DNA from 2 places in the Pedobacter aquae genome. Region 2 is predicted to be linked to the other one. Evidence: riboswitches for the same ligand, from Rfam matches in the RefSeq annotation. Region 2 holds a riboswitch; the other holds the start of a gene.

Region 1 (11,351 bases), 1.0 Mb from region 2:
AAGCGCAAAACCTAACTGGTTAACTTGGTTGCCAGATTGGGCTTGGGCTTCCAAATATCCGCATAATGTGATTAACGAGGGTGTGCCAATTGCCGGCTGCGAAGGTAAGTTTTGTTTCGAGTTAGCTAATCCTGTTTATCCTACACCACTATATGAAGCTTTTATCTGCATCCTACTTTTTGCCTTTCTTTGGGCTATAAGAGATAGAATTAAAGCTCCGGGTTTGTTGTTTTCTATTTACCTGATTTTAAATGGTATAGAACGTTTTTTAATAGAAAGTATTCGTGTAAACTCTAAATATGAAGTTGCCGGACTTTCCTTCACACAAGCCGAATTAATTTCATCAATCATGATATTAGCAGGTATAGGAGGCATTATTTGGTCTGTAAAAAATTATAAGTCGGGAAGGGCGGTAGCCTAATGCCTGTTTTATCAAAATCAGAGACTTTAAATGCTTTTTATCAACATAAAATGGTGCGTTTTTTCCTTTCTGCAGGAATTGCCACCATTACAGATGTTTTGGTGTATTATACCATCATCAATTATGTATTAAAGCATCAGAGTATACAATTTAACCAGTTTAGGGCTAGTGCCCACGAGTTTACTTTAACTATTTCTTACTCGGTTGGTATTATTGTTAACTTCTTAATTACCAAATACACCGTATTTAACGAATCTAATCTGAAAGCCAGAAAGCAGTTTATACGCTTTGCTACCATAGCTTTTATTGGTTTTTTGCTAACTACGCTTTATTAAGATTTTTTGTAGAGCTGTGTGGTTTTTGGCCTACGGCCGGGCGTATTAGTTCTGCTTTAAGTTTAGGTTTTGCCAGTTACTACATCCATAAATTATTTACGTTTAAAGTTCGTACCCATGCTTAACTATCAGGAATTGTGTGATGAAGTTATCCGTATTGCTAAAGAAGCCGGAGCTTTTATCAGAAAAGAATCAGCATTATTTCAATCCTCAAAAATAGAATATAAAGGTACCAATGATATGGTTTCTTACGTGGATAAAACCTCTGAAGAAATGATTATATCAGCCTTAGCAAAAGTTTTACCTGGTTCTGGCTTTATTGCAGAAGAAGGAGAACATCAAAAAGCCGAAACTTTTAATTGGATTATAGACCCTCTAGATGGCACTACCAATTTCATTCATGGTATTCCGGCTTTTGCGGTAAGCATAGCTTTGCAAGAAGGAGATGAACTGGTTTTAGGTGTAGTTTATGAAATTGGTAAGGACGAATGCTTTTACGCTTGGAAAGGAAGCGCTGCTTTCTTAAATGGTAAAGAAATAAAAGTCTCTGCTAGTACTAAAGTAGCCGATAGCTTGCTAGCAACAGGTTTTCCTTATTATGATTTTACCCGTAAAGATGCCTATATGGCTTTATTTGGAGATTTAATACAAAGCTGCCACGGTTTAAGAAGGATAGGAGCTGCTTCTGTAGATTTAGTTTATACAGCTTGTGGTCGTTTTGATGCTTATTTTGAATATAATTTAAAACCTTGGGATATTGCCGCAGGGATGTTTATTGTACAACAAGCAGGCGGAGAAAATTTTGATTTTGAAGGTGGGAAAAATGCTTTAAAAAATTGCGATATTGTCTCCACAAACGGACACATATCACAAGAATTATTAACGGTTATAAACAAGTATTTTAAATCATGAAGAAGAAAATTTTATTAGGCTTATTGGCTGTTTTGGTGATTATACAATTTATCAAACCAGAAAAAAATGTAAGCTCTACACCATCTGTTAACAGTATACACAATAAGTTTCCTGCAAATGAGGAAACCATGCAGATTTTAAAAACTGCTTGTAATGATTGCCATACCAACAATACCGTTTACCCTTGGTATGCTCATATACAGCCAGTGGCTTGGTGGTTAGATAGCCATGTAGATGATGGTAAAAAACATTTAAATTTTGATGAGTTTTTAACTTACAAACTTAAAAAGCAAGACCATAAACTAGAAGAATTAATAGAGTCTCAGGAAGACCATTGGATGCCTTTAGATTCTTATACTTGGATACATAAAGATGCTAAGTTAGATGAAAAACAAAGACTTGCATTGGTTAATTGGGCTAAAGAAACACGTTTAAAAATTCAAAGCGACCCTGCTTTTGCATTAGAAGAAGATAAAAAATAGAAAAATGTATAATGGCTTCTATGCAATACTCCCCAAAGTATCAGTCGGCAAAAATTGTTGCTCCTAAAATAGAGGAGCACTTTCTGCATCATATTGCTTTAGCAAGCCATAAAGGAGAGCAGGATATTGCTACTATACCGCAGGTAAGTATCATAGAAGCTATTATTGATGTTTGTTTCTGGGCGAGTTTTAGAAGTGAAGAAGGTAAATATCCACGTATTTCTTTAGCTTTTTTATCTCCCGAGCAAGCTTTACATCCGGTAGTATTTCAAGAGAAATTAAGTTTAAATGCTTATGTACTTTCTAAATTAGCCCCAGGTATAGAAGGTGCCGGTATACATTTAGGCGTTTGGTATCAGGATGGTGAGCTTTATGTTTGGGGCTCTACCACCAGCATTCCCGATTATTGTTTCGTTTTAGATGTTTCTGAACCTGGCTTATTGGTAATCAAACATAAGCGTATTAATGGTTACGGAAAATTTACCAACGTTGTCATCCTCAAGGGTGATGAAATTAAAATTGTGAATGAAGATAGTGGTATGCTACCTGATAGTCCGCAAATTCTGAAATCACTTTTAGGTTTTACGGCACCATATTTAAGAAACGATACGGCTAACATCCTGATACAATTAGCAGTTTTTATGCGCTCTCATGGTAGAGGAGGAACTTTGCTGCTTACCCCATCGGCTGACGAGCAATGGAAATCTTCTTTGATACAGCCTTTTCATTATCAGTTAAATCCGCCGTTTGAAGGCTTAGCTAATTTAATTTTAAAAGACGGTGCTAACATCAGCGAAAGCTTATGGGTAAGTAAATTAAAAAGAGAAGTTGACCATATTGCAGGTTTTACAGCTATAGATGGCGCAACTATTATTAATGATAAATATGAGCTTTTAGCCTTTGGCGTAAAGATTGGCAAACGTGAAGGAAATACCAGCGTAAAAAAGATAGCTTTTATTGAGCCTGTTATAGGTGGTGAGGCTTCTTTGTTAGAAGTTTCGAGATTGGGGGGTACCAGGCACCTTTCTGCCGCTCAGTTTGTTTTTGATAATCATGATTGTATTGCTTTGGTAGCTTCGCAAGATGGATATTTTACAGTGTTGTCTTGGTCAGAAAGTATGAAATGCGTACAAGCGCATCGTATAGAAACTTTACTTTTTTAACTTCTTTTTGTTTGAGCTTTCATTATCTGTTTCAAAAATAGAAACAGGTTTATTAGCAATCTCATCGTTTCTTTTTACCAATAAATCTCTTTTAGCTTTTTGCTTTTTCCAGTCTTTTCTATTGGCTTGTGGTTCATCAAAAGTCATAGCTTTAAATTTTAGCATGTCTAAAAATTAATAAATTAACCGTTAAAACTGCAGCACCCAATAGAAACTGAAACATATCGCCAAAAGGCAATAATTTTAAAGAAATAATCCAGCTGCCTATACTCAAAATTGATAAAACATAGAGTAAACTAGTGTATAACACATGCTGTTTGCCTTTATTTAGTTCTTCACTTAGTCTGTGTTGATGATGATTAAAATTTGTTTGTAGTGCGCTTTTGCTTTTTAAAGCTTTTACGTTACTGGCGATATTGATTTTCATAGCGATAATATTTTGGTAGACTATAAACTATAATCGATAACTGTACCAAAAAAATAATAAAATTGATTTTATGAAAAATATATCATTTTGATGGATTAAAACTTCTTTTCTTTTGGTTTTTTATAATTTTTTGGTGCTTATTGTGAATTGTTTAAAAAAAATGAAACAATAAAATATTTTCCTCTTATCTTTGCGGCGTTATGGTTCTCGTTTTAGAACGAGATTAAAAGGGAATGAAGTGTAATTCTTCAACTGTCCCGCAGCTGTAAGCTCTAGAAAACTGTTTCTTAAAGCGCCACTTGTTTGATACTTCAAACTGGGAAGGTTAGAAACGGGGAGTAAGTCAGAAGACCTGCCTAACTGTTAAAAATTCATAGCTTTCGGGGATTGAAGCGTTTGAATGAGAATACTACCATAAGGTATTTCAATTTCAAAACCAATTTTCTGTTTGCTGTGGGCTAAAACTCACAACAAAATGAAAAGAAAAACATTTACGTTGCAGCAGGCCTAGGGCTTGTTCAACTGGCATTAACAGATGCCCGGCTTTATGCACAATCGCAAAAGCCCAGTTCATTAAGCGAGGTCGTGGTAACAGCTTCTCGTTCTCCAAAAAAAATCAGTGATATTGGTAAAATGGTTAGGGTAATCTCTCGAGAAGAGATAGAACGCTCTCAAGGCAGGACCTTACCAGAATTGTTAAACACTGTTCCCGGTTTAAACGTTACCGGTAGCGGTAGTGCTTTGGGCGAAGTAAAATCAGTTTACCTAAGAGGTGCTTCTTCTGCCAATACGCTTATTTTAATAGACGGTATTCCGGTGAATGATGCATCAGGAATTTCTGGTGAATATAATTTAGCAGCTATCGCAATAGACCAAATAGAAAGAATAGAAGTATTAAAAGGTGCTAGCTCTACTTTATATGGTTCAGATGCTGTAGCAGGTGTTATCAATGTCATCACTAAAAAAGGAGAGGGCAAGCTTAAAACAAATGCCTTGTTAAGTGGTGGCTCTTACAATACTTACAAACAAGCTGTTGGTCTTAATGGTAATATCAATAAAACAGCTGTAGCTTTAAATTTTTCTAATTTAGATAGTAAAGGTTTTTCGTCTGCCCAGCCTTTAAATGCAGCTTCTCTTTTTGAGAAAGACAAATTTAGTCAGCAAGGTTTAAGTCTTAATTTATCTCAATACCTTAACAACACCGTAAAAATATTAGGTGGTTTACAACTTAATAATAATAAATCTGGTTTAGATGGTGGAGCTTTTCAAGACAATACTAATTATAACTACAATAAAGTAGCTTTATTAGGAAATATTGGCCTTAATGTAGCTTTAAGAAAAGGTAATTTAAGCTTAATAGCTAGCCAAAATAATGTATCTAATAAGTTTAATAATAACGGCGCTAATAGTTATTACAAAGGCAGTATTACCAATGTAGAAGGTATATTCTCATACAAAGTGAATAACTTTTTAGATTTAACATCAGGGGCTAATTATAAATACAGTGCTACCGACCAATTTAGTGGTTTTGGTGCGCCACTTACTGCAGGAAATGCTAATAACAATATCGCTAGTCTTTTTACCTCTCTATTCTTTAACGTAAAAGATGTTTTTAGGATGGAGCTAGGTGGTAGATACAATAACCATAGCGCTTTTGGAGATAATTTTACTTATACTTTTAATCCTTCTGTATTACTATTCAATAGTATTAAGGTTTATGGTAATATTTCTTCTGCTTTTAGAGTACCAAGTTTATATCAGCTTACTTCAGAATATGCAGACCCTAATGGATTAAACCCAGAGACATCTTTTAACTATGAGGCTGGCTTTAGTACAGATTTATTCCAGAATAAATTAAACATCAATACCAGCGTCTTTTTTAGAGAGATTGATGATGTGATTGATTTTGGCTCTAGAGCAGATGGTAGCTTTGGTTATTTAAATCAGAATCAGCAAAATGATGAGGGTATAGAAACCGAAATTGGCTTTAAACCTAGCGATAAATTAAGCATCAGTGCATTTTATGCTTATGTATATGGTAGGGTAATTAAATCTCCGGGTACGCCAGGAGCTTTTAATCTTTCTAGAAGACCAGTAAATTCATCAGGCGCTAATGTGAGCTATAACTTGAATAAAAACTTAAGTTTTAGCCTATTATACAAATGGACAGATAGTAGAAGAGATATTTATTACGATACCGATTTTAACGAACAAAATGTAGTTTTAACATCGTATCATAAGTTTGATGCCTATGTACAGTATAAAACAAAGAAAAATGTTACGCTTTTCGCGGATGTAAAAAATCTCTTTGATGCCAGATATAATGATTTTGCAGGCTATAATACCATGGGTACAAACTTTAATGCAGGTATAAGCTTTCTTTTTCAATAAGATTTAATAAATTTACCATTCATAATTTATAACATATGTCTTTAAATAAAATAAACGTAAGAAACTGGGTATTGGTAGTGATGATTCTTGCCGCAGCTGCTACAAGATTTTTTAGCTTAGGCGAACAAACTGCTTGGTCTAATTTTACCCCTGTAGGTGCAATTGCTATGTTTGGTGGTACTTATTTTACCAATAAATACAAAGCTTATTTAGTTCCTCTAATTACCCTTTTTATAAGTGATATTTTTGTAACCTATTCTTACACAGGAGAGTTTACTTTATTTTACAATGGTTTTATTTGGGTTTATATCTGCTTTGTAGCTATGGTATTTATTGGAAGCTTAATTAAAACAGTTAATGTAAATACTGTTTTATTAGGTTCATTAGCTGGTGTTTTAATTCATTGGTTAGTTACTGATATTGAACCTTGGTTAGGTGGCACTTTATACAATAAAGACATTACAGGTTATTACCAATCTTTAATTGCAGCAATTCCTTTTGAGAAAAACCTATTGTTAGGAAACTTAGTATTTGGTGCAGTTTTATATGGTGGTTTTGAATTAGCAAAATCTAAATTCACTATCTTAAAAAGTCAAAAAGAATTGGCATACTAAATACTAAATAGCATACCATAAAGAGGTTGTCTAAATAATCGTATTTGTCACATTGAGCGGAGTCGAAATGTACTCTGAGTTACTCAAAAGGCTTCGACTCCGCTCAGCCTGACAAAAAATGATGTTGTAAGACAACCTCTTTTTTTATGTTTAAAATTTAAGAAAATAGCATGATTTACTATATATCCGGAGGTGCCCGTTCTGGGAAAAGCAGCTACGCACAAAACCTAGCTTTATCTTTAACCAATAAGCCTGTTTATTTGGCTACAGCCCGTAATTGGGATAAAGATTTTGAAAAACGTATCATCAGGCATCAACAAGACCGAGATGAGCGCTGGGAGAATATAGAAGAAGAGAAATATCCCGCTAAAATTGATTTTACAGGCAAAGTAGTAGTTATAGATTGTGTAACCTTATGGCTTACCAATTTTTTTGTAGATACTAAATACAATGTAGAAGCATCTTTAGAACAAATAAGACAAGCTTTTGATGATTTAACGCAACAAGAGGCTACTTTCATCATCATCTCTAATGAATTAGGAATGGGCTTACATGCCGATACAGAATCCGGAAGGAAGTTTACCGATTTGCAAGGTTGGTTTAATCAATACATTGCTAAAAAAGCGGATAAAGCTATCTTTATGGTATCAGGTTTACCACTTACGCTAAAATAAATTGCCTTATGAAAAAGAAAATCATTGTTTTAACAGGTGCCGGTATTAGTGCAGAAAGTGGCTTAAAAACTTTTAGAGATGCCGATGGCTTGTGGGAAGGTTATGCCATTGAAGATGTTGCTACGCCAGAAGCTTGGCAAAGAAACCCAGTCTTAGTACAGCAGTTTTATAATGAAAGAAGAAAAGGTGTTTTAGCAGCAGAACCTAATCCTGCACATTTTGCCTTGAAAAAATTAGAAGAAAAGTTTGAAGTCTTAATCATCACCCAAAATATTGATGATTTACATGAGCGAGCAGGTTCTTCAAATATTATGCATTTACATGGAGAAATTGTTTATGCCCGTTCTTCGCAAAACCCAGCCTTGCTATATAAATTAGATAAGCCTGAAATAGAAATGGGAGAATTATGTGAGTTAGGCAGTCAGCTACGCCCACATGTGGTGTGGTTTGGCGAGGCTGTACCCATGATTACCAAGGCTATGCATGAAATGCCTTTGGCGGATATAGTTATCTTAATTGGCAGCTCATTAGCTGTGTATCCCGCTGCGGGTTTATTAGAGCTTGCTCGTAAGGAGGTACCTGTTTATGTTATAGATCCTAAAATACCTGAAGTTAGAATCTCCAATCCACTTATTAAAATAGAAGAGAAAGCTAGCCTTGCTGTTCCTCTTTTAGTTGAAAAACTGTTGAAACATGAATAGGAAACCATGTATTTTTAATTGGAGCGGGGGTAAAGACTCAGCTTTAGCTTTATATTACTTATTGCAAAATCCAGATTATGAGGTTAAATATTTGGTAACTACTATTAATGATAGTTTAAATCGTATTTCTATGCATGGAGTACGAGAATCGCTCTTGTTGCAACAGGCAGCAAGCTTAGGTATTCCATTATATCAAATTAGATTACCAGAAATGCCAGGTATGTCAGTATATGATGAAATCATGCATCATCATTTAACCATTCTGAAAGAAGAAGGAATTACACATTCCGTTTTTGGAGATATTTTTTTGGAGGATTTAAAAGCTTACCGCGAAGCGAAATTACAAGAAGTAGGGATGGAGGCCGTATTTCCACTGTGGCAAAAAGATACTAAAAAATTAATTCACGACTTCTTGAATTTAGGTTTTAAAACTGTAATAGCTTGCACACAAGAAAATTTAGGAGCTTATGTAGGGAAAGTTATTGATATAGCTTTAATAAACAGTTTGCCAGAAAATATAGACCCATGCGGAGAAAACGGAGAATTCCACACTTTTGTGTTTGAAGGCCCCATTTTTAAAAACGCTATTCCTTATACTTTAGGCGAGAAAGTTTTTAAAAGCTATCCAACACCCAAAAACGAAGACGATGTTTGCTTCACTAAAGACGACAAACCCAAAAACCTAGGCTTCTGGTATGTGGATTTGGTGGGGTAGGTGGTTAGGTGGTTAGTTTGTTAGGTGGTTAGGGGTTAGTTTGTTAGGTGGTTAGTTTGTTAGGTGGTTAGTTTGTTAGGTGGTTAGGGGTTAGTTTGTTAGGTGGTTAGTTTGTTAGGTGGTTAGTTTGTTAGGTGATTAGGACCTATAAAATTCAATAATTAGTCTTAAAAACAAAAAATGCCTAAACTCTATAGAATTTAAGCAATTTGAATTTTTATTTTTTACTTTTCAACTCAACAGTTACTCTTAACTTATTACGCAAGTAAGCACTTTTGAATTTTTACTTTTAAAAGCACTTTTGAATTTTCACTTTTGACTTTTTAATTTAATAAGCACTTTTGAATTTTTACTTTTGAATTTTTAATTTAATAAGCACTTTTGAATTTTTACTTTTGAATTTTTACTTTTGAATTTTTACTTTTGAATTTTTAATTTAATAAGCACTTTTGAATTTTCAATTAAATATATCCCAGAATCTTCAAAACTTGTTTACTGTTTTGCTCTTCGCCAAAAACCTCATAGTTAAAAGTTTCGTCTCTATTTCTTCTGATGATGACATGCTTAGGTGAAGGTAGTAAACAATGGTGTATACCACCGTATCCACTTAAAACTTCTTGATAAGCACCCGTATGGAAGAAACCTAAATATTGTACTTTACGTGTTTTAGGCATGAAAACGCTGTTCATGTGTGCTTCTTGGTTGTAATAATCTTGTCCGTCGCAGGTAATACCACCTAAGTTAACACGTTCATATTCAGCATCCCAATTATTAATAGGTAATAAAATATAACGTTGATTTAAAGCCCAAACATCAGGAAGGTTAGTGATAAAAGACCCATCAAGCATTAACCACTTTTCACGATCGTTTTGTTGTTTTCTACCTAATACTTTGTATAGGATACCAGAAGCTTCGGCACAAGTGTATTTGCCAAATTCGGTAATAATATCTGGTTCCATTACCTCATGTTCGGCACAAATTTCTTTAATACGTTTTACAATCTCATTGATCATGTATTCATAATCAAAATCAAATACCAAAGAATCTTTAAATGGCATACCACCACCAATATCTAAAGTATCTAATTCTGGATTGATTTTCTTGAACTTACAATATAAGGTAACGTATTTTTCTAACTCGTTCCAATAATAAGGTGTATCAGAAATACCAGAGTTGATGAAAAAGTGTAGTAGTTTAACTCTAAAATTAGGGTTTTTACTGATTTTAGAATTATAAAAGTCTATAACATCTTCTTGTCTTATTCCTAAGCGTGAGGTGTAGAACTGAGAATCTGGCTGCTCTTCTGCTGCAATTCTAATTCCTAAGTTACAAGGGATATCTAGCTCAACTTCATCATCATATAAATTAAACTCTTCTTTATTATCTAAAACAGGAATGATGTTTGTAAAACCATCATGCAACATATCTATAATATATTGCTTGTATTGAAAAGTTTTAAAACCGTTGCAAATAACCGTAATATCTTTAGTAACAGCACCTTTCTTCTCCAAAGCATCAATCATAGGCATATCAAAAGCCGATGATGTTTCTAAGTGAATATCATTTTTTAGAGCTTCCTCTACAATATGCTTAAAGTGCGAGCTTTTGGTGCAATAGCAATACTTATAGCTACCACGATAATTATTTTTAAGAATAGCAGTTTGAAAAAGAATTTTTGCCTGCTGAATTTTTTTACTGATGATAGGTAAATAGGTGAAGCGCAGGGGAGTACCATACGTTTCAATCATCTCCATTAGGTTTAGATCATGAAAATATAATTCATCATCAATAATGTCAAAACCTTCTTGTGGGAAACCAACACTGAGGTCTAAGAACTCTTCGTAACTCTGCATTCTTTAGATTAAAATTTTCGCAAAAATGTAATTAAAAAATGAAAAAATGTTAGTCTTAATGTAAAATTAATTTGAACATGCTTTTGCGCTATGATAAAGACGGTAAATGAACTTCTGCTATCATGCAGCGGGCACTTCCACCACCGTTTTTTTCTATGGTTTCTAAAGGTACGTTTAAGATATTTACAAACTGTTCAATTTCTTGTATTTGTTTGGATGTTAAGCTTTTAAACGCACTTCTAGACATCACCAAAAGGTGCTCGCCATGGGTGTTTTGTAACTCTAGCATATTTCCAGCAAATTGGTTCATCTGCGCTAAAGAAATCTCTATCAATAATTTGCCAGTTTTACTTAAACTTTCTTTTATGATTTGCTGCTCTTTTAAATCCTTAACTGCATCCATACAAACTATAGCAAATTTTGTAGCCATGCACATCATCACATTGGTATGGTAAATAGCTATGCCCTTAGCATCTTCTGCATGAAACATGATGGCTTCATAACCACTCCTTTGGCAAAATTCTTTTAAAACATCTTCATGCGTTCTGGCAGATAGGCAAGCATAAGCTATTTTATTTTCACGGTCTAGCACCATACTACCCGTACCTTCAAGAAATTTATGCTCTTTCTCGTAAAAGCTTAAATCTGTTAATATTTTAACCT
Region 2 (11,351 bases):
AGTATCAGATTTTATTAGAACCTCTGGCGTTTTAACTCTTACATTGTACCTAAAATAGGCATCGCTAGAGCTAGAAAAATAATAACCATTGGTGCTGGTTAAAGTATTATCTCCGTTTACAATTTTACCGCCATTGGTATAGGTACCAACCTTGCTGGCCATGTTGTATGTTAAATTATTGGTGGTTAAAACCGAGCCTCTATCAACCATTCTTACATTATTGGTTAATACCGCCATCTTGGTATTTCCGTTATAATTCAGTAAATCAGCAAAAATATTAACGGTATCTGCTTGGTTAATATGTACATGTCCAAAAGCATCAAAGCTATTTTTTTCGATGTAGAAATAAGCGCTATCGCAAATTAATGTGGCGTTATCTTGCTGAAAAACAGGCCTAATAACTTTCTGAATATTTTGTCCGTTCCTTTTCATCCCGATAAAGGACTGCGATTGCAACAGTTCTACACGAGTGATTTTTTGTGCTTGTACCATTTGTACCAACACCAGGATAAACAATAAAAGGGAATACTTTTTCACAAAGCAAAATTAGTTTTTTGGTAACGATTTTAAACGGTTAAATTTGATTGATGTTATGGCAACTAAAATCTTTTCAGGATTTCATTAAATCCGAAGGCTTAATTGGGTCTAAAGATACTGTTTTGCTAGCTGTTAGCGGTGGTAAAGACTCTGTTGCGATGGCTCATTTATTTAAACAAGCCAACTTTTCTTTTGCTATTGCACACTGCAATTTCCAATTGAGAGGTACAGAATCTGACCGCGACGAGCAATTTGTAGCTCAATTAGCCAAAACTTTAGAAGTTCCTTTTCATGTAACCAGTTTTAATACTTTGGCTTACGCCGATGAGCATAAAATAAGCACCCAAATGGCGGCTCGGGATTTAAGATATCGCTTTTTTGAGGAGCTTGTATCAACTTTTAATTATCAGAAAATAGCTGTAGCACAACATCAAAATGATGCTATTGAGACTGTTATTTTAAATTTAACTCGAGGTACGGGTATAGCCGGTTTACATGGCATTAAAACCGAGAGGCAAAATATCATCAGACCTTTAATGCTTTTTAAACGTGAGGATATTGATGCTTATATTTTAGCAAACCAGCTAGATTTTGTTGAAGATAGCTCTAACAGTTCTACCAAATACATCCGAAATAAAATCAGACATCAGATTATTCCGGTGATGAAAGAGATTAACCCCTCTTTAGAAGATACTTTTCAAAAAAACATTGCTTATTTTTCTGATTTAGAAGCCTTTTTAAAAGCAAGCATCCAAGAATACAAGCAAAAACTGTTTCAAAAACATCCGAAAGGCTATCTAATCAGCATCCAAAAATTAAAAGAAATACCCGCTTTACATTTTATTTTAACCGAGCTATTATTGCCTTATGGTTTTAATAGCACCACAGTAACTGATGTTATTTTGGGTTTAGATAAAGAGAGCGGCAAAACCTTTTTTGGTAAAGATGATGTTTTATTAATTGATAGAGATTTCATCTTCTTACAAAAAATACAGCAAGAGCACCGTACCGAGTTGACCTTAAATGAAGATGATTTGATGCTTTATTTTCAGGATTTCATCATCACCCAAGAAATTACAGAAACTACTTTTTCTAATAGCCAAACTACCGCATTTGTTGATACCGAGAAATTAAAATACCCTTTAGCGCTAAGAACATGGCAAGAAGGCGATAAATTTATGCCCTTAGGAATGAAAGGCTTTAAGAAGTTGAGCGATTTTTTCATCAGCTTAAAAATACCGCTTACGCAAAAACATCTGATTCCGGTTTTAGTTAATGCTGATGATCATATCATCTGGATTGCTGGTTACCGTTTAGATGAAAGATTTAAAATAACTGCCGATACTAAAAAAATAACTAAATTCGAATTAAAGAATATAAAGCCATGATTCATTATTACCCTTTTTATGAAAAACAATACCTTGGAAGAGACTACTCTTTTATAAGCATTAGGTTGGTAATGGCTATTTTTTGTTTCTTGGCTTACTATTGGACAGAAAATAAAGATAAAAACGGCGATTTATTACTCTTAGTAGGATGCGGAATTTTAGCCGTTAGCGTGTTGATGTTGTTTTTACTTCATTACCGCACCATTGTAAACAACAAAGCTGTTTTAATTGATGGTTTATGGACCACCAGATTGGTTAAAATAGATTTAAATAGCATTGTTAAAGTTGAAAAAGGAGAATACAGCAAGTACTTTCTTAATAACCCCGTATATAATTTACATAGAAACGGTTCTATTAAATTTTATGCTGGTGGTAAAGATGCCATCCGCTTAACAGACCGCGACGGCTTAATTTATGTAATTGGTACCCAAAGACCAGTAGAACTTTATCAGGCTATTATGGAAGAGATGAAGAAGTAGTGATGGGAAAGGCCGAAGGCTGAATCTGGACCAAAGGTATTTTTTATACCTATACTAGCATATAAAAATTAAAGCCCAAGGTTTAAACCTTGGGCTGTTAAAATGCAAGTTTAATATTAGAATTATAGATTTTCTACTTTTTAGAACACCTTATATATAAATCAAAATTAGACTTACAAGGTTCGCCAAAATAACAATCATGATCTGCTTGACTCCAATAAACAGACTTCCTTTGAGGTAAACAATAAATAAGCTCTTCTAAAATGTATGTACATCCATTATGATTGAAGTTCATCCCAATATAAAATTCTGATTCATGGAATACATTTTTATATAGCCAATCAAAATCTCCTGACATCAAAAACACGTCACTTTTATCCTTACTAAGAATAAAATTAAATAACACTTGTACGCTCATAATCTAATTATTTATTTTCACGAGAAAATTTAATACAATAGCACTAATACCTATTAATTAAGACCCGCAAGACAAGCAACCATCTTCCATACTACAACTTGCACCTTCTTCTATCACAACTTCTGGTGTTTGTACCAAAGGTTCCATCTCTTTTCCCGCCTGACTTTCTACCGAGAACTTGACTGCTTGTGTAGCTGCTTGTGTTCTTAAGTAATACATACCTGTTTTTAAGCCTTTTTTCCAGCTATAAAAATGCATAGAGGTTAATTTTGAAGCGGTTGGAGAACTGATAAACAAGTTTAAAGACTGAGACTGACAAATAAATGCTCCTCTATCGGCAGCCATATCAATCACATTTCTCATCTTAATTTCCCAAACCGTTCTATATAAATCTTTGATGCGTTGCGGTATAGCCTCTATATCTTGTACCGATCCGTTTGCCAAAATAATAGCATCCTTCATTTTACTATTCCAAAGATTGAGTTCTACTAAATCTTTTAATAAATGCTTATTTACCACTACAAACTCTCCGCTTAATACCCTTCTGGTATAAATATTAGAGGTATAAGGCTCAAAACATTCGTTATTTCCAAGTATTTGTGAGGTTGATGCTGTTGGCATTGGCGCCATTAATAAAGAGTTTCTTACACCTTTTTTTATAACTTTCTTTCTTAAAGCATCCCAATCCCAACGTTTACTTTCTGGCTGTACTCCCCATAAATCAAACTGGAACTGTCCTTTAGAAAGTGGTGAACCTTTAAATGTTTCATAAGGTCCTTCTTTCTCTGCTAAATCAGCAGAAGCTGTCATAGCAGCAAAATAGATGGTTTCAAAAATATCTTTATTCAGTTGTTTTGCTTCTTCACTTTCAAAAGGCATTTTTAACAGAATAAAAGCATCGGCAAGACCTTGTACACCCAAACCAATTGGTCTGTGGCGCATGTTAGAATTTTTAGCCTCTTCTACCGGATAGTAGTTGTTATCTATAATTCTATTAAGGTTTAAAGTTGCCTGATAACTTACTTCGTAAAGCTTTTCGTGGTTAAAAGTACCATCTATAACATAACGAGGTAAAGAAAGTGAAGCCAAATTACATACCGCAACTTCATCTGGAGAAGTGTATTCTATAATCTCGGTACATAAATTAGAACTTTTTATAGTGCCTAAATTTTGCTGATTTGATTTTTGATTGGCTGCATCTTTATACAATAAATATGGCGTACCTGTTTCTATTTGCGAATCAAGAATAGCGAACCATAATTCTTGTGCTTTAATGGTCTTTCTGGCTCTTCCTTCTTGCTCATATTGCTGATAAAGCGCTTCAAACTCGGCACCAAAACAGTCGGCTAAGCCTGGTGCTTCATGTGGGCAAAACAAACTCCAATCGCCATTAGCTTCTACCCTTTTCATGAATAAATCAGACATCCACAGAGCGTAAAACAAATCGCGAGCTCTGTTTTCTTCCTTACCGTGATTTTTCTTTAAATCCAGGAAGTCAAAAATATCTGCATGCCAAGGCTCTAGATAAATAGCAAAAGCACCTTTTCTTTTACCACCACCTTGGTCTACATAACGGGCAGTATCGTTAAACACTTTCAGCATAGGAACAATACCATTACTGGTTCCATTTGTACCACTAATGTAAGAACCGGTTGCCCTAACATTATGGATGCTTAAACCAATACCTCCTGCACTTTGCGAAATCTTGGCGGTTTGCATCAAGGTGCTATAGATACCTTCAATGCTATCATCTTTCATGGCAACCAAGAAACAGCTAGACATTTGTGGCTTTGGTGTACCAGCGTTAAATAAGGTTGGTGTAGCATGAATAAACCAACGTTCGCTCATTAATTCATAAGTTTTGATAGCGCTAGCTAAATCCTGCTTATGAATACCTACTGCAACACGCATAAATAAATGCTGCGGACGCTCTACAATACGACCGTTAAGTTTTAGCAAATAAGAGCGCTCTAAAGTTTTAAAACCGAAATAATCGAAACTAAAATCTCTATCGTAAATGATGGTACTATCTAAAATGTCGGCATTTTCTTCTATCACCTGCCAAACATCATCAGCAATTAAAGAAGCTGGCTTTAATGTTTTTGGGTCTTTATATTCATGCAATAATCGCATGGTTTCTGAAAAAGACTTGATGGTATTCTTATGTAAATTAGATACCGCTATACGAGAAGCTAAAATGGCATAATCTGGATGACGGGTGGTTAAAGAAGCCGCGGTTTCTGCCGCCAAATTATCTAGTTCTGATGTTGTTACTCCGTCGTACAAGCCATCGATTACCTTTTTAGCAACCTCTACAGGGTCTACAAAATCTGCATTTAAGCTGTAGCTGAGTTTCTCTATTCTTGAGGTTATTTTATCAAATTTTACGGATTCTGTTCTTCCGTCTCTTTTTATTACGAACATTCTTTTTTAGTTTGTTAGATTGTTAGGTGATTAGTTTGTTAGGTTGTTAGTGGGTAGTTTGTCGGGATGGCGATTTCATAGCCTAATAAACTAACCAACTAGCCCGATAATTCATCAGGACTAAGCATCTAATTAAAAATCTTCTTCCAGTGAAAACGCTTGGTCTTCTTTGCTACTTAATACACCACTTTTTTGGTAATCGCCTACACGTTTTTCAAAGAAATTGGTTTTACCTTGTAGGGATATCATTTCCATGAAATCAAAAGGATTTGTAGCATGATATTTTTTATCATAACCCAATTCTACTAGCCATCTATCAGCCACAAACTCGATGTATTGCATCATTAAGCGAGCATTCATCCCGATTAAATTAACGGGTAATGCCTCAGAAATAAATTCTTTTTCTATCTCTACAGCTTCAGAAATAATTTCATAAACCTCTTCTTTGCTCAACTTATTTTGAAGCATACCGTAAAGCAAGCAAGCAAATTCGCAATGTAAACCTTCGTCTCTTGAAATTAACTCGTTACTAAAAGTTAAACCAGGCATTAAGCCTCTTTTCTTTAACCAGAAAATAGAACAGAAACTACCGCTAAAGAAAATACCTTCTACGGCAGCAAAAGCTACCAAACGTTGTGCAAAAGTGCCTTTTTCTATCCATCTTAGTGCCCATTGTGCTTTCTTCTGCACACATGGAACCGTATCTATGGCATGTAAAAGATGGTTTCTTTCTTTTACATCTTTGATATAAGTATCAATTAATAAAGCATAGGTTTCTGAGTGGATATTCTCCATCATGATTTGGAAACCATAAAAGCACCTAGCTTCTGGCACCTGTACTTCGCTCATGAAATTAACCGCTAAGTTTTCATTCACAATACCATCGCTAGCGGCAAAAAAAGCTAAAATATGGCTAATGAAATGCCTTTCGCCATCATTAAGATTTTCCCAATCTTTTTGGTCGGCAGATAAATCTATCTCTTCTGCTGTCCAAAAACTAGCTTCGTGGCGTTTGTACATTTCCCAAATTGCGGGATAATTGATGGGCAGAATCACAAAACGATCCTTGTTTTCTTTAAGTAATACTTCTTCCTGTTGCATGGTTCTAATTTTTAAATTTTACAAACAGGAATTGACAAAAGACAACATAGACCCTGATAGGTATTGAGGGTTTAGAAGAGCTTCTATCAAAACCTTTTACGTGAAAGTCTTGACAAATCCTAATCGGCAGGTCTCCTGGCTTATCTGTTTACTAAATGCCTTCCCATTTTGTTGAAAAACAAAACAGTGACCTGATATTTAGCAAATTTTTGATTTCAAATTTTAGTTGAAAAAACAGAAATACAGTTGCAACGTCAGCCCATGATTTTAACATGGTTCCCTTTTAATACCAAAACAAATTTGGTAACCTGAATAAGTGATGTTAAAGAACTATTTCAAAAGTATGACTAATAAAGCGAGTATAGGCAATGAAGTTTTGAACAATAAGGAAACTTATTCACAACCTTGCTATAAAAACAAAAAAGCGCCTTTTTGGGGCGCTTCCTTCCTATTCTGAATTACTGATTTTTATTTTTTAAGACCTATTTCTCTTAAACGTTCGTCGAGATACTCGCCAGCCGTCATATCGCTATAAGCTTTAGGGTTTTCTTCATCAATACAAGAAGTTAAAGAAGTTAAATCCATACCCGATTTTGGATGCAAGAAAAAGGGTACCGAGTACCTAGAGCTCTTCATCAATTCTCTTGGCGGATTTACCACACGATGAGTGGTCGATTTTAACTTGTTATTGGTTAAACGCTGTAACATATCGCCAACATTAACTACAATATCTTCGCCATGGGCTTTAACGGCAAACCAATCTCCGTTTCTAGTCAAAACTTCTAAACCATCTGCGCTAGCACCAATTAATAAAGTAATGAGGTTGATATCTTCATGCGCCCCGGCTCTTACTGCATCGGCAGGTAAAGCATCTGGATTTTCAATCGGGAAATAATGTATAGCTCTTAATATGGAGTTTCCATTATGCACTTTATCCTCAAAATAATCCTCGGGTAAACCCAAATAAACTGCTATAGCTTTTAAAAGCTGCTTACCTGCATGCTCTAATTTTTGGTAGATTTCTTTGGTAACGATGTTAAAAGCAGGTACTTCTTCTACAAGAACATTATCTGGATATTCTTCTTTGATGACATCTCCATCCTCAACATATTGCCCGGTTTGCCAAAACTCTTTTAAATCTGGTGTTTTAGAATCTTTAGCTTTTTCGCGACCTTTTGAGGTATAACCACGTTGCCCTGCAAGCTCTACTTTTTCGTATTTTAATTTAGTTTCTTCGGGTAAACTAAAAAACTCTTTTACTTGTGTGTAAAGGTTATCGATAAGCTCCTTACTTAAACCATGATTGGTGATGGTAACAAAACCTGTATCATTAAAAGCTTTGCCAATATCATCAGAAAATTGTTTTCTCTGTACTGCTGTACCATTCACATAATCGTTTAAATCTAAACGCGGTATATTTATTGATGTAGCCATGTTTTGTTGTTTGTAGTAAAACAAATGTAAGCTCAAAATGTGGATAAACCTATATTGTTTTTAAACATCACGCTTTAAAACTCTGATTTTCATTATTTTGAGTTTTACACATTTTTATAAAGATAAATAATTTCCTGAATTATAACTATGAATGAAATTTTTGAATGGGAAAGAGTTTTAATGAATGATTTGCCTATTATTTTCTTGTTGGAGGTGATATTCAGATGCTTAGTCATGTTTATCGTGGTCTTATTTTCTTTAAAACTTACAGGCAAGAGAGGCATTAAGCAATTATCTATTTTTGAGTTGGTCATTATCATCACGCTAGGTTCTGCAGCCGGCGACCCTATGTTTTATGAAGATGTAGGTTTATTACCCGCTATTACTGTTTTTATTTGCGTTTTAGCTTTTTATAGAACTGTTACTTGGGCGCTTAAATTTAAAAAATTTGAGCATTGGATAGAAGGCAAACCGGCTTATTTAATTGTCGACGGGGAATTTGTTATAGAAAGAATGAAAAAAGAAGACATAGCTGTTGACGAATTTTATGCAGAACTAAGAATGGAACACATAGACCATTTAGGCCAAGTAAAACTAGCTATTTTAGAAGTATCTGGAGATATAAGTGTATTTTTCTATAAAAACGAAGATGTAAAATACGGTTTACCTATACTGCCACAAGAAGTTAGAAATCCTGTAAAAGAGATTACAAAAAAAGGTTTATTTGCTTGTGTTTCTTGCGGTAAAGTTCATGAATTAGACATAGCAACAGAGGCGGTTTGCAGCAAGTGCGGCAAAAAGAAATGGTTAGAAGCTAGGAATAACTTTAGGGTAGTTTAGTTTAGATAGACACCATCGGGCTCATTATTCTCGTCTAAAACTACTTCTACGTGTTCTTTTAATACGGTAGAAAGTTGTAGGCCTACAAAATCTGTAGCTACCGGAAATAGTTTATGACTTCTATCTATCAAAACAACAGATCTCAATTTTTTTAAAGGGATATTTAAGAATACTCCTAAACCATAAGCAATGGTTCTACCGCTATTTAAAACATCATCAACTAAAATAATAACTTTATTTTGGCAGGCTTCTATAGGGATATTGATAGATGATTCTAGCTTAGAGCTATCTTTATTTAACTCAATTTCTGCTAAGGTAATTTTAAAATGAGCAATTTCTTTTAATACTTTTTCTAGCCTTAAAGCAAACCTATAACCTCTAGAAACCACACCCGCAAGAATAATTTCTTGTTCTTCTATATTGTCTTCTAAAATTTGATAAGCAATACGGTTAATTTTCTGCTGTATTTGCGTATGGTTAAGAATAAGTACTCTTTTGGTTGGCATAGCTGCTATTTTTGGCTCAAATTAACTAATTATGTTTAAACCTGTAATCTTTTTTAAAAATTAATGTAACTAATGATGCTATGATAGCGTCTAAGTTTTAAAAGGTTTACAAATTTGTCTTAATAAATTTTTAGTGTGTGTTAATGCTAAGAGGTTATCAATAATCGAATCCACTTTATGTGGCTGGTTTCAATTGTCATCCTGAGCAGGGTCGAAGGATGAATTAGGCTTCAACTCCGCTTCAGCCTGACACGAATTATTTGATTTGACAGCCTCTTTTCTTTTAATAGGGGTAATAAACAAAATTTGCTCCTTCTGGCACCACAACAAAGACACAGGCAAAATCGTCGGCATTTTTATAGCTGCTTAAAAAAGCATCTTTCTTAGTCTCCTGAATAATGCCTCTTTCTATAAATTCTTCTAAAGTGGATGCTTGTATAGTCCAATCTGTAGCCAATTCTACCCTATCTAAAATAACTTCACCAATATGAACTTCATGCTGATGAGCAATAAATATAGGATGGGCCGATAAACCTTCTACCATAATTTCTATGGCAACCTCCCTAATGGCATCTTTATAATTTGCTAAATCTTTTTTTAAAGAGAGTAAAGGACTTTCCTGAGGTTTTTGATTTTCCCCCGCAGCCGGATTACCCATTAAATCTTCTTGATTCATTTCTTCAATTCTAATAAAACCACATTTTCTACATGCTGCGTTTGAGGGAACATATCAACAGGTTTAATTCTGCTCACTTCATATTTCTCTTTTAAACGCAGCAAATCTCTAGCCTGTGTAGCCGCATTACAGCTTACATAAACAATTTTATCAGCCTCCATCTCCATTAAGCGCTCTACAACATCAGGGTGCATACCCGCCCTTGGAGGGTCTGTAATCACCACATCGGGTTTGCCATGTTGGGCTATAAATTCGGCATTTAAAACGTCCTTCATATCGCCAGCATAAAACTTCGTATTGTTTATACCATTAATTTGTGAGTTTACCTTTGCATCTTCTATGGCCGTTGGCACATACTCTACCCCAACAACTTCTTTAGCATCTTTTGCTACAAAATTGGCAATGGTACCTGTACCGGTATACAAATCGTAAACCAATTCTTTACCTGTTAAACCTGCAAAATCACGCGTTATTTTATACAATTCATAAGCTTGTAAAGAGTTGGTTTGGTAAAATGATTTAGGCCCGATTCTGAACTTCAAGCCCTCCATTTCTTCATAAATAAAAGGCTGCCCGTGGTATAATAAAATATCTTGATCAAAAATGGTGTCATTTTTCTTTTGGTTGATGATGTACATAAGCGAATTTACCTGAGGAAAACTAGCTTTCACAAAATCCATCAAAAGCTCTACTTGCCCTTCTTCCGGATAAGCAAAAACCATCACAATCATCAGTTCTCCTGTTGAAGAAGTTCTGATGATTAAATTTCTTAACGCACCTTCATGAGCTCTTAAATCGTAAAAAGAAATTTGATTAGCTAAAGCAAAATCGCGGATGCTGTTTCTAATTTCATTAGAAGGAGAAGCCTGAAGCCAGCAATGCTGAACATCTAAAATCTTATCAAAACGAAGAGGTACATGAAAACCTAAAGCATTCATTTCCATAGCTTCGCCAGAGGCAACATCTTCTTGGGTTAACCATCTTTTATTAGAAAATGTATATTCTAATTTGTTACGGTAATAAGTAGTTTCTGCCGATGCTAAAATAGGCTCGGTATGTGCAACATCTAAACCTGCAAGCCTTTGCAAAGCATCAGTAACAGATTTTTGCTTGTATTTTAACTGTGCGCTATAATCCATGTGCTGCCATTTGCAGCCTCCGCAAGTTCCAAAGTGTACACAAAAAGGTGTTACCCTATCTGCCGATGGTTGATGTAGCGTATGCACCTTGGCCTCAGCAAATTTTTTCTTCTTTTTATAAACTGCGGCATCTACAACATCACCAGGGATAGCTTTTTCTATAAAAACCACCAAATCTTGATGTCTTGCTACACCTTTACCTTCTTCTGCAATGTCAAAAACTTCTAATTGCTCTAATATCTTTTGTTCGCCCAAAACTTATGCTGTTTAAGCTGGCAAAATTAAGGTTTTAAAAAGATTATTCACCATGAATAAATTTCTTATGTACCTGTTTTGTGCCTACTTCAAGCTTCACTATATAAACGCCTTTTACTAAAGGTACTTTACTTAGGAAAACATGGTTTTCTCC

What was found. Region 2 has a riboswitch for cobalamin ahead of FYC62_RS09430 (ribonucleoside-diphosphate reductase small subunit). Riboswitches for the same ligand answer to the same signal wherever they lie in the genome.
Region 1: linked by a shared signal. The riboswitch ahead of FYC62_RS05060 (TonB-dependent receptor plug domain-containing protein) and the one ahead of FYC62_RS09430 (ribonucleoside-diphosphate reductase small subunit) in region 2 are both predicted to bind cobalamin.

What each region holds. Positions count from the first base shown of each region.
Region 1 is NZ_CP043329.1:1,143,774-1,155,124, forward strand. Features, by position in the region: gene FYC62_RS05030 (prolipoprotein diacylglyceryl transferase) at 1-421, shown strand, start outside; gene FYC62_RS05035 (GtrA family protein) at 421-756, shown strand; gene FYC62_RS05040 (inositol monophosphatase family protein) at 874-1,668, shown strand; gene FYC62_RS05045 (heme-binding domain-containing protein) at 1,665-2,150, shown strand; gene FYC62_RS05050 (putative sensor domain DACNV-containing protein) at 2,171-3,313, shown strand; gene FYC62_RS17045 (hypothetical protein) at 3,302-3,478, opposite strand; gene FYC62_RS05055 (hypothetical protein) at 3,465-3,740, opposite strand; cobalamin riboswitch at 3,924-4,114, shown strand; gene FYC62_RS05060 (TonB-dependent receptor plug domain-containing protein) at 4,326-6,131, shown strand; gene FYC62_RS05065 (DUF6580 family putative transport protein) at 6,167-6,745, shown strand; gene FYC62_RS05070 (bifunctional adenosylcobinamide kinase/adenosylcobinamide-phosphate guanylyltransferase) at 6,916-7,419, shown strand; gene FYC62_RS05075 (SIR2 family NAD-dependent protein deacylase) at 7,428-8,120, shown strand; gene FYC62_RS05080 (Dph6-related ATP pyrophosphatase) at 8,113-8,835, shown strand; gene FYC62_RS05085 (arginine decarboxylase) at 9,297-10,688, opposite strand; gene ctlX (citrulline utilization hydrolase CtlX) at 10,777-11,351, opposite strand, start outside.
Region 2 is NZ_CP043329.1:2,158,823-2,170,173, forward strand. Features, by position in the region: gene FYC62_RS09410 (OstA-like protein) at 1-537, opposite strand, end outside; gene tilS (tRNA lysidine(34) synthetase TilS) at 588-1,925, shown strand; gene FYC62_RS09420 (hypothetical protein) at 1,922-2,404, shown strand; gene FYC62_RS09425 (ribonucleoside-diphosphate reductase subunit alpha) at 2,880-5,246, opposite strand; gene FYC62_RS09430 (ribonucleoside-diphosphate reductase small subunit) at 5,379-6,347, opposite strand; cobalamin riboswitch at 6,456-6,675, opposite strand; gene FYC62_RS09435 (isopenicillin N synthase family dioxygenase) at 6,816-7,781, opposite strand; gene FYC62_RS09440 (DUF421 domain-containing protein) at 7,929-8,621, shown strand; gene FYC62_RS09445 (phosphoribosyltransferase family protein) at 8,618-9,127, opposite strand; gene FYC62_RS09450 (hypothetical protein) at 9,411-9,803, opposite strand; gene rlmD (23S rRNA (uracil(1939)-C(5))-methyltransferase RlmD) at 9,800-11,197, opposite strand; gene FYC62_RS09460 (T9SS type A sorting domain-containing protein) at 11,241-11,351, opposite strand, start outside.